Regions from separate parts of the Psychrobacillus sp. MER TA 171 genome, predicted to be linked through region 2. Evidence: riboswitches for the same ligand, from Rfam matches in the RefSeq annotation. Region 2 holds a riboswitch; the other holds the start of a gene.
What was found. A riboswitch is a leader RNA that binds a small molecule or an ion and turns the genes downstream of it on or off. The one in region 2 is predicted to bind lysine.
Positions count from the first base shown of each region.

Region 1: it holds a riboswitch for lysine, as region 2 does, so the genes downstream of both, M3627_RS16530 (Na+/H+ antiporter NhaC family protein) here and M3627_RS06845 (aspartate kinase) in region 2, are expected to answer to the same signal.

Region 1 covers NZ_JAMAWN010000022.1:44,801-49,934, forward strand. Annotated here, with positions in the region: gene M3627_RS16520 (YutD family protein) at 1-288, opposite strand, end outside; gene lipA (lipoyl synthase) at 310-1,257, opposite strand; gene M3627_RS16530 (Na+/H+ antiporter NhaC family protein) at 1,327-2,898, opposite strand; lysine riboswitch at 2,987-3,170, opposite strand; gene yunB (sporulation protein YunB) at 3,221-3,991, opposite strand; gene M3627_RS16540 (bifunctional metallophosphatase/5'-nucleotidase) at 4,034-5,134, opposite strand, start outside.
Region 2 covers NZ_JAMAWN010000005.1:82,173-87,306, reverse strand. Annotated here, with positions in the region: gene sdhA (succinate dehydrogenase flavoprotein subunit) at 1-205, opposite strand, end outside; gene M3627_RS06855 (succinate dehydrogenase cytochrome b558 subunit) at 252-863, opposite strand; gene M3627_RS06850 (YslB family protein) at 1,148-1,561, shown strand; gene M3627_RS06845 (aspartate kinase) at 2,018-3,235, opposite strand; lysine riboswitch at 3,439-3,616, opposite strand; gene uvrC (excinuclease ABC subunit UvrC) at 3,660-5,134, opposite strand, start outside.

The DNA of each region.
Region 1 (5,134 bases), on a different contig from region 2:
TACTGGTTTTGGAGCCACACCTGTTTTTTTAACAAGGAAATAAGCACAGCCAAAATTGCAATACTCGTACAAATAATCCTTCATCGTACTAATTTTCGTATCGAATGTTGCCTTTTGGTTACGATCCTCGAAAAATCCTTTTAGGCGAAGCTGACCATATCCCCAGTCTCCCATAATATAATCGTACTTTGTTAAAATTTCGCTGTAACGCTCCAAAAAAGCTTCCTCTTTAAACGCATCACGGTAATCTTCTATTACTTCATAAGTGAAGCCTTCTGCTATTATCATACATTCACCATCCATTAGCTATTACTCTTGAACAGCTAGTAATTCCTCACCTTGTTGCTGTCTTTGCTTCGCAGCAGCATTAACTTGCTCATCTGCATGATAGCTACTTCTTACAAGCGGGCCTGCCTCACAATGTGAAAAACCCTTACTCATTGCTATCTTACGCAATTCTCCAAACTCAGCTGGAGAATAATATTTTTGAACCTTTAAATGTTTTTTCGTAGGCTGCAAATATTGACCAATAGTCATAATATCAACGTTATTTGCACGTAAATCATCCATAACCTCAATGATTTCTTCAAACGTTTCCCCTAAACCTAGCATTAACGAAGACTTTGTAGGAATGCTTGGTTGCATTTCCTTTGCACGCTTTAATAATTCTAAAGAACGGTCATATTGTGCACGTGCTCTAACTCTAGGAGTTAATCGACGTACCGTTTCAATATTATGATTCAGGATATCTGGCTTCGCATCCATAATGTTACGGATGTTTTGCTCAATGCCCCCCATATCCGATGGAAGAACTTCAATTGTAGTAAAAGGATTTTTTCTTCGAATTGCACGGATCGTTTCTGCAAAAACCTCTGAGCCGCCATCTTTTAAGTCATCCCTTGCTACAGCCGTCACTACCGCATGCTTAAGATTCATAATAACAACTGAATCTGCCACACGTTCTGGCTCAGCTAAATCTAATTCATTTGGAAGGCCAGTTTTTACAGCACAGAAGCGACATGCTCTTGTACAAATTGCTCCAAGAATCATAAATGTAGCAGTACGACGAGATCCCCAGCACTCATGAATATTAGGGCATCTTGCCTCTTCACACACAGTATTTAGATTGTTTTCGCGCATTAATTTTTTTAAGCCTTTATAATCTTCATTCGTATTTAGCTTTATTTTGAGCCATTCAGGCTTGCGCTCATGTTGTTCTTTTGGTGGCTTACATGATGTCACGATTCCATCCCCCATTTCAAATAATCTGACTTCACTGTTGTCAATGTACCATATTATTTGAATTCAAACAACCTTCTAAAAAAGCTAAATAGAATACTTGTTCCCACTTTTATTACTAAGGGTCCAAAACCCAAATAATAGAATGAGGATTCCTACTACTGTTATTAATCCTATCATGACAGAGCCTGTCAATCCTAATACTAAGTATCCGATTGCAGCTATTATCGCACTAGTTATTGCATAAGGCAGCTGTGTCATCACATGATCAATGACATTAACTCCAGCTCCCGTAGCCGACATGATCGTAGTGTCCGAAATCGGTGAACAATGGTCTCCGAAAACTGCTCCTGCCAATACTGCTGCTAATACTGGTAGCAATAGCTGAGGATCGATTGCCATAATAATGCTTGCACCAATCGGAAGCAAGATACCAAACGAACCCCAGGATGAACCTGTAGCAAAGGCCATAAAAGCAGTCAGCACAAACAGTAATACTGGAATAATACCTACTGGGATATTATTTTCTGTAACAATCGTTGCAAGGAATGCACCTGTTTCTAAGGCTGTAATAAGGTAAGATAATGCCCATGCGAATACAAGAATCAAAATGGCAGGAAGCATAGATTGAATGCCTGTACGTAAAGCCTTCCACACGTAGCTCATGTTAGCATTTGGGTTAACCTTGAATTGGCGAGCGTATAACAGGAAAGCTAAAATACTTGCTACCAATCCAGCTATAAATAATGAAAAAGGAACATCTGTATTTTCAAAGATGACAAATATATCTAAACTTCCTCCGGACAACTGATAGCCCGTCCAGAACATCAACCCTAACGTCACCACTACTAGAGAGATGATTGGAAGTAATAAATCGATCACTTTCCCATACTGATTGTCAGGAAAATCTCCATCCATATCTCCCGGATTAGTTTTATTAGGATCAAATAATACTCCTGTTTCCTTCGCACGCTTTTCATGCTTCTTCATCTCAAATAAATCAAAATCTGTCCAAGCCGTAAAGAATACGATCGCCAAAGTAGCTATTACATAGAAGTTCATAGGCGCCATTGTGATAAAAGCTTCTAGCGGAGTATATTCTGTTACAGCATGTGTTGTGAAAATAACACCTAGCTGGCTTATCAAAAATGCTCCCCAGCTAGAAACTGGTGAGATTACACATATCGGTGCTGATGTAGAATCGATGAAATAGGCTAGCTTTGCACGAGAAACCTTATGCGAATCCGTAATTGGTCTTGCAATTTGCCCTACTGCTAATGCATTAAAATAATCGTCCACAAAAATAATGATTCCTAAAAAGGCTGTTAATAGTTTAGAGCCTCTTTTCGTTTTAATTCGCTTGATCGCCCAATTAGCGAAAGCTGTGCTTCCTCCTGACAGGCTGACAAAAGCAGTAACTACACCTAACAAGAGAATGAACAATAAAATATATATGTTATATACATTTAAACCCCCATCCCAAAAAGAGATTTTAAAGGAATTCCATAACATTAACAAAGATCCAACAGGGCTAAATTCCTCTACTAGTAAGGCTGCAGAAAGAATACCTGCTCCTAACGATAACAAGACCCTTTTTGTCAATAAAACCATGATGATTGCCAATAGCGGTGGCACTAACGAAAAAATTGTATTCTCCAAAACTGTTCCTCCTTGAAAATAGAAAAGCCAACCTATAGTATTTTATAGGTTGGCTTATACATGAAATTTTAGTTATAACACTTTGTTTCACTTTTGTAGCTCCCCATCTATATGTCCCCATATACATGACAGTGTTATTCTTGTTCAAAATAACCCCAACTAAGCATCCTTGACTAGACATACTTAGTTTCGGCAAAACTTCCTTTCTATTACGATCCTTGGAGTCACCCTCCCGTAACATACTATTAAGCAATGCGGCCTCTACCTATTTATTATTCATTTTTATCTATTCTAACAGTAATTTAAGAAAAATGAAGTTTTTTTAATCTTCCGGTAACGGTATAGGTACCTCCACCGATGGAGCAGCCGACCCATCCCCACCTGTATAAATGTGAGGAACCTGCCCTTGAACTAGACCCATGGCTACTGGTATATTCTGTTCCACTACACTCATTTTACTAGCAAGCGGGACGATGATTTGTACATTCACCTTAATGTGGATACTAATTTCTACATACGCATTATTAATACCGAACTCGGTAATAGTAGGCACCACATTTGACTGAACGTTTCCGATCACGTGGAATCGAATAGGTATTTTTGGACCTAAGTTCCCGATCAAAGGTATATTCGTTGCTTGCCCCATCGGAACAAAAAATACGACTCCACCTTGGTCTTCCATTGTTTGCTTATCATACTCAATATCATCCAAGTAAGGAAGACTTGATAAATTCCCTTGTTCAGCCTGTTCTAAATGGGATTGTACTAAACTATTTGTATCAGATAGCACTCGGTTAATAATTTCTGTATTGAATTTGGTTGTGACCATATTTTTGCTATCCGAAGGAACCTCTTCAATAATATCGTTTACATCTAGAACATTTGCCGTACGCGAGTTAATCGCCTTACTTATTACCATAGATGCAATCTTGTTCGTTTGCACTTCAGCATATTGTAAGTAAGTGGGAGTTAGTTGCGCATTTATATAATAGAATACCCAAGCCACTGACAATAAAAAGCATGTTAAAAAGATGGCTAATTTGCGTTGAGTGCTAAAAAATATGAAACGCTTCTTCTTTTTGCGATAAAACAACGAAAAAACCTCCTCATTACTTTTATGTAACGAGGAGGTCTATTATGCCCTACATTTATGCTCTTCCTTTATTCCATACCATTTTATAACGTCCCGAATAGTTTCTGGCATAATATATTGTTTCTTCGCGGTCTTAAAGGAAGGAAAGAAAAATCCAAAAGTAAACATGTCTAGCGTCGCCAGTCGGTACGTTTGATGTAGCGTTAATGGCTCACCTTTAATCAAAAGCTGCCCATGCATATCTTGTTCAACCTGTTCAAATAAAATAGCCCCTAAATACTTACCACGAAATCCGAGACCCTTCACTTCTAAATTTGGCCATTTTTCGTTTTTTGAAAGCTCCATCACCTCTAGCAGCTCAGCTCCACTTAATGTAACGATACATGGATTAATGGGGTGAGGCAGGCATTGATGTAGATCCCAAGCAGTGACAGGTCCCTCCGGTAAATCCTTTAAGAAAATTCCTGCAGGAAACATGGCACAATCTGCATTCGTGTATGCTAGCAATGCCTTTCCAAAGAAATTCGCTAACTCAGACCCATTGAACCACTCTTTTTTTAACAAGGAATTGCTTGTAAAAACAGGATAAGATAGCTTTTCTTTACCGATTCGCTCCCAATTTTCCATCGTGTGTCCTGCATTTTGAGGGACTGGCAACTCGTCTGTAGGGTAGACAACAGCCTGTTTAGAAACAACTCTTTTCATGGAATGGTCATATTCAAGACTCACATAGCCCACATACATCCCAAATTTCCCTGTAGCGGCCTGCAATGTATTCCCAACCATTTTCCCTTCCTCGAACAAATGATGCGTGTGTGCTCCTAAAATTAAGTCCAGAGACGGTATCAGCTCACATAGCTCTTCATCCTTAGACTTTCCTAAATGAGACATACAAATAAGGACATCGACATGAGGAGAAATCTGATCAGCAACTGCCTGCAGTCTAGGAAGAGGATCCTGCAATCTCCACCCAAGCTTTTCATAATAAACACTATAATCCGCAGTAGCAGCTATAATCCCAATTCGTATTCCAGAGGCCGTCTGATGAATTTTATAAGGCTTCACCCACCTAGGGATATTCCCTTCCAAATCCGTAAAATTGGAAACTATGACCTCGAATTTAGCCTGTTCATATAATGAATC
Region 2 (5,134 bases):
TATCATCTAAATGAACTGCAGGTGAATCCCCTTCACCTTTTGTATTTACAGCCCCGTTAATACCGCCTTGTGCACATACAGAGTGTGAGCGTTTAACAGGAACTAATGAGAATAGATCTACTTGTGTGCCTTCTTCGGCAGCTTTCATTGTTGCCATTAATCCGGCTAATCCACCGCCGACAACAATAAGTTTATTTTTTGCCATGCTATTTCACTCCTTAAATTTATAGTAGCTTAGGTGTAGAAGGGTCTTATACGAATGCTAAAAGTGCTTGTACACCAACTACAGATAACGCTAAGAAGATTACTAATGTTACATAAGTTGAAATTCTTTGAGATTTTGGTGATTGAGTGATTCCCCAGCTTACAAGGAATGACCAGATACCGTTAGCTAAATGGAAGGTTGCAGAAATTACACCTACAATATAAAAAGCTAACATCCATGGGTTTGATAAAATTTCATTCATCATGTTAAAGTTAACTTCCTTAGCTCCAATTGCAGCTTGGAAACGTGTTTCAAATACATGCCATGCGATAAACACAACAAGGAATATTCCAGTAAAACGTTGTAAAATAAACAACCAGTTTCTTAGAGTACCGTATCTGTTAGGATTGTACTTAACAGTAAATGCAATATAGATACCATAGAATGCATGGAACAACAAAGGAATATAAATTACAAACACTTCCAGCATTAGTCTAAAAGGTAGACTCTCCATGAAATGTGATGCCGTGTTAAAGGCTTCTTCACCTCTTGTAGCAAAATGGTTTACTACTAAATGTTGCGCCAGAAATAATCCAACTGGAATAATACCAAGTAAAGAATGTAATCGACGCATGAAAAATTCGCGATCTTTCGACAAAACAGTAACCCCCCTCAAATTTCCAATTAGCGATGATTAAACTATTGTAATAGAATAATAAATCATCACATGTTCACACCTTCTTGTTACGAATTTATGACATATCCATTGTACTCTCAACATTTTAGAGCGTCAAGGTATGTTTCCTGATTTTGTTCATCTTTCTGACACTCACCTATATAATGATTAGTTTATTTTTTCACAAAGTATTCTCTCCCAGTGAAAATATTTTATGCTAGAATAGATTATAGTTTTTATTTATCTTTGGAAAGAAGGGTTGCTGTTTGAATGAAAGAGAACATTCACATGTAACTTCCTTTGGATATGAAATAATAAGAGATCACGTGCTCACTTCTATTCTCGGAAAACATGAAAAAGAAATATTGTACTGGGCAGGTAAGGACCTTGCACGAAAGTTTCCACTCTATTCAATGGAAGAAGCCATCTCTTTCTTCCAAGAGGCTGGCTGGGGAAGGCTTGAGTTAGATAAAACATCAAAAGATTCGGCCTATTACACGCTAGAAACATACAATCTTCCTCAAAGTGGAATTAATAGATGTCACCGATTAGAGGCTGGCTTTCTTGCAGAGCAGAAGCAAAAAATAGATGGCTATGAAACTGAATGCTATGATGAGTTTGTAAAAAAAACTGGGTTGGTCACCTTCCATATTAAATGGGACTTAAAAAGTAAACGCTAAAGATACATAAAGAGGAGGATGGAGCAATTTCCATCTTCCTCTCTTTTTTTAATAAAGCTTTGTTAAAGTTATTGGTTGATTTTGACTAACAATTCTTTTAATAGTGACTTTAAACATAAACAAAGGAACTTTCAAATGGCTATTAAGAACATAAATAGATTGTGAAATTGGGGTTGGTGACAGTTTTAAGCTTTGTTTATGCGAGTAAATTTATAAGCACTTATCCATGCATTAAAGCTGTTCCCATTAATTCATTGAAGCACCAGACGGCGATTCCTACGGGATGAGTGAGACAGATAAGCCATCACAACCACGCGCGATTGCTGTGGGTGGTGGCTTATCGCTTACCCCGAGGAAAGCGTCAGGCTGGGGCGAAAAATCAATTCTACTCTCTGATTTAAGATTTCTTAGTATCATAAATCAACCCTGCCCTTTAACATAGCCTATAATTATTACTTAATTTATAGCCAAATCAAATTCATCATGGAGTGCATTCGCTGCTTGAATCATATTGCCTTGAGGCACTACAACTGAAACCTTTATTTCTGAGGTACTAACCATTTTAACTGGTATGTTTTCCTTGCTTAATCGGTCGAACATTTGTGCAGCGACACCAGGATTAGATACCATCCCTGAACCTACAATAGATACCTTAGCTAAACCCACCTCAAAATCCGCAAAGGTAAAACCTAGATTCTGTTTCGTTTTCTCTAAAACGTGAATTGCTTCCGAAAGAGATTCTTTTTTTATAGAAAAGGAAACGGTAGGCTTCATTCCTTCGACAATCGACTGAACAATAATATCTACATCAATATGGTTATTGGCAAGGGTAGTAAATATGGAAGCGAGTGAACCATTAAAAGGCACTGTATACTCAATCGTTAAACGTACTATATCTGATTCAAAAGCTACCCCTCGTACTACTAAATTATTCTCCACATCTACTTCCTCCTTTAAAATGGTTCCTTCCGTTTCTTCATAGCTTGAACGTACTCGTAATGGAATCTTATAGTTTTTTGCGAATTCCACTGCTCTTGGGTGCAGCACTCCAGCTCCTAAATGAGCTAACTCCAGCATCTCATCATATTCTAGCTGTTCTAGTTTTCTTGCATGAGATACGTAGCGTGGATCTGACGTATAAACACCATCTACATCCGTATAAATATCACAAATGTCTGCTCCGATAGCTGCAGCTATGGCGACGGCTGTAGTGTCTGACCCTCCTCTCCCTAAAGTAGTAATCTCCCCTAATTCCGACATACCTTGAAAGCCGGCCACAATTACTACTCGATTAGCGATTAAATGCTCATTTATCTTCTGGCCATCCAATTGCTTAATTTTTGAATTTCTATGTACTTCATCCGTAACTATCCCTGCTTGCCAACCTGTTAAAGAGAGCGTCTCTACTCCAAGTGCATTTAACTGAATAGCTAGTAAGGACATAGTGACTTGTTCTCCTGTAGCAAGCAACATATCCATTTCTCTTTTTGTTGGATTGTTAGTGATTTTACTAGCCATTTCCGCTAAGTCATCTGTTGTTTTTCCCATTGCAGATACAACTACGACGATATCATGTCCTTTCTCCTTTTCTAGTTGTACCCTTTTTGCTACGTTACCAATTAACTCTATGGAGCCTACAGAGGTTCCACCAAATTTCATCACAATTTTACTCATTAACCTATCTCCCCTTTATCTCCTTGAGCGGACAACAAGAAAAGCGCAAGCGCCTATCCCTGCCCTGAGGGGCAAGGCTGCTTGCGCTAGACATCAACTTATCCACAGGTTCATAATCTTATAATTTCCTAAACAATAAAAAAAGCTTTCCACATATTTGCGGAAAGCTAACTCTTCTCATACACGGTCAACAATGATTGCCCATGTGAGATAGCCCTCCAGAATATATATATTCTGACAGTCCTGCATCTCTTAAATACAGAACCAACATAGGAAAGGAAAAGCTTTTCTATGTTTCGGCGAACAACCCTTTCTTAATCGGTCGTAGGATCTTTCATCCTCACGATTAGTACTCTTGCAATTCGCACCTCTACCTTCACTGTTTGAATAGTGAATATTAAATTGTTTTAAAGATAACATAAGATTATTCAGAAGACAATAAATTTTTCTGAAAATGAGCCATTAGATTATCGGCTAATTTACTAGGGAGTCCAGATTCTATTAGTTCTTCTCGTGATGCAGCTTGCATTCGTTTGAGGGAGCCAAAATGCTTAAGAAGCATTTTCTTCCGTTTTGGACCTATTCCTTCAATTCCATCTAACGAGGAGGCAATTGTATGTTTCCCTCTCTGTTGTCGATGGAAAGTAATTGCAAATCGATGGACCTCATCTTGAATTCTTTGAAGAAGATAGAATGCTTCACTTGTTCTTTTCATCGGGATAATCGCTAATGGGTCACCATATAACAAGGAGGATGTTTGATGTTTGGCATCTTTTGCTAGTCCTGCAATTGGAATATCTAAGCCAAGTTCATCCTCTATAATTTCTCTCGCTGCTTCTATTTGTCCTTTACCTCCATCAATAATGATTAAATCAGGTAGAGGCAATCTCTCTTTTAGCACACGAGTGTAACGTCTACGAACGACCTCACGCATCGCGCCATAGTCATCATGCTTTGCTGCAGTTTTCGTTTTATACTTCCGATAGTCTTTTTTGTATGCTCTGCCATCAACGAATACAACCATGGCAGAAACCGCATCGGTACCGTGAATATGAGAATTATCAAAGGCCTCAATTCTGCTTGGCATAGCAATTCCCATAAGACTACCTAGTTCTTCTAATGCCCCTACAGTTCGTTCCTCTTGTCGTTCAATCAAGTGGAACTTTTCTTTCAAAGCTATCGCAGCATTTTTTTGCGCTAAATCCACTAGGTTCTTTTTGGAACCCTTTTGAGGAATAATAACCTTCATTTCCAACAACTCAGAGGCTAACTCTAAATCAGTCGTATTAGGTACAAATATTTCCTTTGGTTTAATATGCTCTGGTTTGGAGTAGAACTGACCTAAAAAGGTAAGAAATTCTTCCTCCGGGTCACGGTAAATTGGGAAAAGAGAAACATCTCTTTCTATCAACTTTCCTTGACGTACAAAAAACACTTGGACACACATCCATCCCTTATCTACTGTGTATCCGAAAATATCACGATTTGTGAAATCATTCATCGTCATTTTTTGTTTTTCCATCACTTGATCAATATGTGCTATTTGATCGCGGTACTCTTTTGCACGTTCAAACTCCAGCTGTTCTGCTGCTGCATTCATTTTTTCAGTTAGCTCTTTCTTGACCGCTGCATGGCCACCGTTTAAAAAACTAGAGATTCCATGAATAATTTCGGTGTATGTTTCCTCTTCAATTTCTTTTACGCAAGGGGCAAGGCATTGTCCGATATGGTAATACAAGCAAACTTGGCTAGGTAGCTTTTGACACTTTCTTAATGGATATAATCTATCCAGTAATTTTTTTGTTTCATGAGCAGAATGAGAATTTGGATATGGTCCAAAATATTTACCCTTATCCTTTTTTACTTGTCTCGTAATGATGAGCTTAGGATTCTTTTCTG